Regions from separate parts of the Clostridium thermarum genome, predicted to be linked through region 2. Evidence: a T-box and tRNA genes for the amino acid it is inferred to sense, from the RefSeq annotation. Region 2 holds a T-box; the other holds one or more tRNA genes.
What was found. A T-box is a leader RNA that pairs with one kind of tRNA and senses whether it is charged. The one in region 2 lies ahead of FHY60_RS15700 (glycine--tRNA ligase), so its partner is inferred to be a tRNA-Gly.
Positions count from the first base shown of each region.

Region 1: it encodes a tRNA-Gly, which carries the amino acid that the T-box ahead of FHY60_RS15700 (glycine--tRNA ligase) is inferred to sense. The anticodon was not compared.

Region 1 covers NZ_CP040924.1:577,414-580,583, forward strand. The annotation lists gene FHY60_RS02540 (glycoside hydrolase family 2 TIM barrel-domain containing protein) at 1-486, opposite strand, end outside; gene FHY60_RS18215 (hypothetical protein) at 462-653, opposite strand; gene FHY60_RS02550 (hypothetical protein) at 587-949, opposite strand; gene FHY60_RS18580 (trypsin-like peptidase domain-containing protein) at 1,135-1,281, shown strand; tRNA gene FHY60_RS02560 (tRNA-Gly) at 1,447-1,521, opposite strand; tRNA gene FHY60_RS02565 (tRNA-Leu) at 1,541-1,624, opposite strand; tRNA gene FHY60_RS02570 (tRNA-Lys) at 1,630-1,705, opposite strand; tRNA gene FHY60_RS02575 (tRNA-Gln) at 1,709-1,783, opposite strand; tRNA gene FHY60_RS02580 (tRNA-Pro) at 1,794-1,869, opposite strand; gene FHY60_RS02585 (methyl-accepting chemotaxis protein) at 2,281-3,170, opposite strand, start outside.
Region 2 covers NZ_CP040924.1:3,410,342-3,413,511, reverse strand. The annotation lists gene FHY60_RS15710 (IS30 family transposase) at 1-856, opposite strand, end outside; tRNA gene FHY60_RS15705 (tRNA-Asn) at 1,106-1,180, shown strand; T-box leader at 1,329-1,491, shown strand; gene FHY60_RS15700 (glycine--tRNA ligase) at 1,538-2,929, shown strand; gene FHY60_RS18060 (hypothetical protein) at 2,968-3,135, shown strand.

The DNA.
Region 1 (3,170 bases), 970 kb from region 2:
TCGTGAAAATCTTACACCGCTGAAAAAGTCATCTTCCTCCAAGATAACCGGGGTAAACTGGAAGTTGTTAGAGCCCTGGGTATATAAATGTCTGTTATCAATACTTTTATAGAGGCGCAGAATTTCTGCCATCCTTTCCTTGCTGCCCCACAGCTCATTGCCAAGAGACATCATTGCAAAGGAAGGGTGGTTGCCGTAGGTCTTCAACATGGCAAGACCTTCAGCTATTAAGTATTCCTGCTCTACGGCATTATGATTTTCGTAGCTTTCGTCAGTCATGGTTCCCCAGAAAGGAAGTTCAGGCTGCATATAGATTCCTAATATATCAGCAGCCACAAAGGCAGTTTCCGGTGGACAGCAGGTGTGAAAGCGGTAATGATTTATGCCATAGGACTTGGATATTGAAAGCACTTTAAGCCACTCTTCTACAGTAGTGGGAGCAAAGCCGGTCTTTGGGAAGATCAAGCCATCGTGTTTTCCACGCATAAAGGTTTTGCTCCGTTAATGTTGAATTTATCCCCATCGGAACCAAGCTTTCTTAAGCCAGTGGTAACTTCAGCCGTATCTACTAGAGAACCATTGATTTTTAAACCAAGCTTAAAGGTGTAGAGGTTGGGCTCATATTCGCTCCATAAAAGAACATCCTCACCCATCTCATAATCTTCCAATTTGTCTGCGTATCCGGTGAGGTTAGATGGCCGCCCTTTGTTGGGTAATGCGTATTATCCACCAGTATGTTAATGATATGTTTCCCAAGGGATAGATTTTCTGTTATATCATAAATATCTGTTAGAAAGCCAACTTCTCTGCTTTCATTTCTATTGCCCTTTTTGGCATAGGAAGTGGTGCCCGGCAGGGTAATTGTGTCTCTGAAAACAGGAGGCATGCCTTTTTTATTTCCGTCAAGGTGGAAATTCCAAATTCCACTGATATCTATACATTTAAACATAGTTAAAACCTCCAATACACTTTTGTTTCGGTGGATTTTATATATATTAATGGTTCTTATTAAATCGTATACATTCCAAGAATAATGTTCAATCATAGTAATTTGACATAAATGACATGAAAATTTATAGGTTTTTGAAATACAAATATTTAAGCTTCATTTAAGGAAGCAATTCTATAATAAAGATATCAGCAAAGTTAATACGTAAAGATGCCAAAACCGATCTGGCAGTTTTAAAAATAGAAGCTTCAGACTTAACAACTGCAGTTTATGGGGATTCTTCTAAATTAGTTGTTGGCGAGCTTGCTGTAGCTATAGGTAATCCACTATAGGGATAGCCATATTTTTTTTATGCTAATATAGCATCAAATTTGGTGAAACTACACTAAAAATAGTAACTGCTTGAGGAATTAAAGGACTTAAAAGATCCACAACCTAGGGAACTTGTACATTTTATAAAAAGAAAAACAGAGAACCTGTCTCTGTTTTCTTTCTATTGGAGCGGAAGACGGGATTCGAACCCGCAACTTTCACCTTGGCAAGGTGACACTCTACCATTGAGTCACTCCCGCATATTAAATTTAAAATAAATGGTGCAGATGAAGGGAGTCGAACCCCCACGCCGTAGGCGCTAGATCCTAAGTCTAGTGCGTCTGCCAATTCCGCCACATCTGCACACTTGGTGGCTCACCGGGGAATCGAACCCCGGACACCATGATTAAAAGTCATGTGCTCTACCGACTGAGCTAGTGAACCAAATGGCTGGGATAGAAGGATTCGAACCTTCGCATACAGGAGTCAAAGTCCTGTGCCTTACCGCTTGGCGATATCCCAATGAATCCAATGGTCGGGGTGACAGGGATTGAACCTGCGACCTCATGGTCCCAAACCACGCGCGCTCCCATCTGCGCCACACCCCGTTAAATTGATTTCCATGCCTAAGTTATTTTATATGAAATTTATTTATTCGTCAATACCTATTTTTTAAAATAATCTATGTACTTATAGATCATAAAATATTAAAGGATTGGGGGGGCATAGGCAAATTTTGGCTTATAAATGTGGAACAATTTGTCCTATAATGGCATAATATGTAGTAATATATGGTATAGTATAAATCCAATCAATGATAATCCAATTGTCATTGATTGGAGATACCAATATATTACTTCAGCATTTTCTGTGGGTCCCAGTATAGAAGGGTAGGTTCACATTCAATATGGCTCAGATTTTACTCCACCGAAACAAGCAATAGCTACGTCTACTCATTAGTTGGAATGCCGGCATGGTACCTCCTCTGTGCCGGCATATTTTAATTTTCTTACTAGGTATTATATTTTAAATCTTAGAACTAATTCGTTTAGCTTTTGGGCTAACTCAGCCTGGCTTTGAGCTGTATGGGCAATTTGCTCCATGGCTGCAGTAGAGTCGTTTATGCTTTCATTAATTTGCTGTGAGTTAATTGATGAATTTTGAGAAAGTTCAGCTAGGGATTGAACTCCGTAAGATATTTGACCTATTGTAGTTTTTAAGTCTTTAGTCATGGAAGCTAATTCCTCGGACATACTGCTTACAAAGTCTGCATCTTCATGATATTGACTTCCAATACTCTCGAAGTTTCCGAACTGCGTTTTTACATTTTCATTCATAAAAACCAGCAGGCGTCTACTATTATGAGAAAGATCCTTGAAGGAAACTTGAACCTTATCAATTATCATCTTAATACTGTTTACGGAAGCTGCGGTCTGTTCAGCAAGCTTTCTTACTTCATCAGCAACTACAGCAAAACCTTTCCCCTGCTCACCGGCCCTGGCAGCCTCTATGGCAGCATTCAAGGCCAATAGGTTTGTTTGCTCAGCTACATTGGCAATGGTATCTGCTATTACACGGATTTCTTCTACCACTTTACCATCTTCTATAGACTTGAGAATTTTACTTTGCCTGTCTGCATATACCCGTTCGGTTTCTTCAAGAGCTTCCTTACTACTATTTTGCATTTCTGCAGCTCGTTCCTTTATTTTAATTGAATTGCTGTTTCCATCAACAGCCTTATCAGATAGAAGACTCACATTGGAATCGATTTCTTGCATGGATGCAGATATTTCTTCAGCTGTAGCAGTGGTTTCCTGAACACCTGCATTGATTTCCTGTATGGATTTATTTATAGTCTCAAACTGTGAAGAAACTTCTTCTGCAGTTGCAGACAATTCTTCACTTGCTG
Region 2 (3,170 bases):
GTGAAGTGTTTGCATCCCTAATAAAAGCAAGCATAAACTGAGAATCAACGAAATGGATAGTGAGCAACACCTTACCACCTTTAGTACCTTCAACAGAATCCATTTCAACTACTGGAGTATCAGGATTTTCCTTCATGAATTCAAGAAAATCCTGATATGTGCGTCCAATTCTGTAGGACTTATCCACTTTAAAATGATTTTTAAGCTTTTTTCTTGGACGATAAACAACTTTTCTTGGAAGGTCAATATTTTTTGTGGAGAAAAGATTGTAATCAATATAGTTGTAGATTGATTTTTCACTATGCATGATAAGGTCTCTGTTATTAACGCAGATATGGTGTATAGATTGACCTCTTTGAATGAGTGGGGTTATGATTTTATCAAGACGTTTAATCTCGTCCTCAGAAATAGTTATGCCGCTTCGTGACTCAGAACGACGAAGTACATATTCATCATGGGCATAGGAAGCATTATAGATTGCTTTCTCCAGAGTACATTTTGTAAGGCTAGCACATCCATTGCACACATAAGGTGGCTTAGAGAGTAAGTCACAAGTATATGCTTTGTAATCAGAACAGAATTTTGAACAATCTGAACAAAAGCGACAGCGTCGAATTCTACAATGTGATTTCTCACATAGATATGTATGGTTGCAAGTTAAACGATGAATACAGTTGTTAAAAGGTCTACCGTAAGAACCTGTTCGCTTGTACATGATATGATTTTTAACCTCTTTGGAAATGGTTGTACAATCTCGATCAAGCTCTCGGGCTATTGCTTTGAAAGAAAGGGAGGCTTTAAGCATTATTTCAATAGAGACTCTTTCCTCTAACGTAAAGTGTTTGAATTTAGCCATAATGAAAAACTCCTTCCTTACCAAGCAAGGATTACTGTAATGACGCATATATCAATATAATAATATTTTGTATTACTAAATTCCACTCTCTATACTCTTTCATATTTGTAGAATTAAAATCCACTCTTACCACCTAGAGAGGTGGAATTTACTTTTGCAATTAAAGAAATAAAAAATTCGACAAAATATTTATCAAAAAAGTATTGCTTTTTTTAGAATACTTGATATAATATTTATTGTGATAAGCGTTCCGCGATAGCTCAATGGTGGAGCATTCGGCTGTTAACCGAAGGGTTGGAGGTTCGAGTCCTCTTCGCGGAGCCAATTTTATTTTTTGAAGATTAGGGGATCAGGTGAAAGCCTGATTTTTATTTTTATAAGTGGTTAATTTATAGAATATAAATTCAATGTGGAGCTTGTCTTGTATTGACAAATAGCTTTTATTTGGTACAATTATACTAAAGTAAATAAAGAAGGTACGATGATAAAGAAGAGTAGCCTTAATGATTTTTTTAGAGAGATGGTGGCTGGTGGGAACCATTAAAATTATAAGGTGAAGGGAGCTTTAGAGTATATATTTGAGAGAGCAGGGCTTATGCCAAAAAGGGTGGAACCGCGGTTATACCGTCCCTTATGGTATGGGTCCTTTTTATTTTATAAATAATAGGGGAGGATATCAAAATGGCTTTTGAAAAAACTATGGATAAGTTAGTAGCTCTGTGTAAAGGTAGAGGATTCATATATCCAGGATCAGAGATTTATGGTGGATTAGCTAATTCATGGGACTATGGTCCTTTAGGCGTTGAATTTAAAAATAACGTTAAAAAGGCTTGGTGGAAGAAGTTCGTTCAAGAAAGTCCATACAATGTAGGTGTGGATTGTGCTATTCTCATGAACAGAGAAGTGTGGGTGGCTTCCGGACACGTTGGCGGTTTTTCAGATCCTTTAATGGACTGTAAGGAGTGTAAGTCAAGATTTAGAGCAGATAAGTTAGTTGAAGATCACATGACAGAAAATGGTGCTGAGGTTGCTTCTGCAGATGGTTGGACCAATGAGGAGCTAAAGAAGTATATAGAAGAAAATGGCATAGTATGTCCAAAGTGTGGTAAGAAGAATTTTACTGATATAAGGAAGTTCAACCTGATGTTCAAGACTTTCCAAGGGGTTACCGAGGATGCAAAGTCAGAGATATATCTCAGACCAGAAACTGCACAAGGTATATTCGTTAACTTTAAAAATGTACAGAGAACTTCAAGAAAAAAGGTTCCATTTGGTATAGCGCAGATAGGTAAATCCTTTAGAAATGAAATAACTCCGGGTAACTTCATTTTCAGAACCAGGGAATTTGAACAAATGGAATTAGAATTCTTTTGTGAACCAGGTAAGGATTTAGAGTGGTTCAAGTACTGGAAGGACTACTGCTGGAACTTCTTATTAAGTCTTGGTATGAACAAGGATAATTTAAGAATGAGAGATCATAGTGCTGAAGAGCTTTCCTTCTATAGTAATGCCACTTCCGATATAGAATATTTATTCCCATTTGGCTGGGGAGAACTATGGGGTATAGCTGACAGAACAGATTATGATTTGAAGCAACATGCTAACCATTCCGGAGAAGATATGTCCTATCTTGATCCAAATACAAACGAAAGATATATACCATATTGTATAGAACCTTCCTTAGGAGCAGATAGAGTAGCGCTTGCCTTCCTTGCAGATGCGTATGATGAAGAGGAACTAGAAGGTGGAGATGTAAGAACAGTGTTGAGATTACACCCTGCTTTAGCTCCGTTTAAAGCTGCTATACTGCCTTTGAGCAAGAAACTTTCGGAAAAATCAACTGAGATTTATGATATGCTAAGGAAGAAGTTCAATGTAGACTATGATGAGGCAGGAAGTATAGGTAAGAGATATAGAAGACAGGATGAGATAGGAACTCCTTTCTGTATTACTATAGACTTTGATACCTTGGAAAACAATACAGTAACAGTAAGAGATAGAGATTCAATGACTCAAATTAGATTAAGTGTTGATGAATTAGAAAAGTATCTCGCTGAGAAAATGGAGTTTTAGCAAAAAAGAGCACTTCAAAGTGCTCTTTTTAACTTTATATGGCATATGACTATACTGTTGGTTTTGTGAGAAAGTATACCAATATACTGGAGGTAAAGCTAAAAGCTCCAATACCTGAAGCTATGAACTTTGATGTCCTGTTTATCTTTTCTTTGTATGTAAATATTAGACTAATGATTAAGCCTATGGGGATTCGGAAGCTATAATTAACCGAAACATACATCTGACATAAAAGCCATAT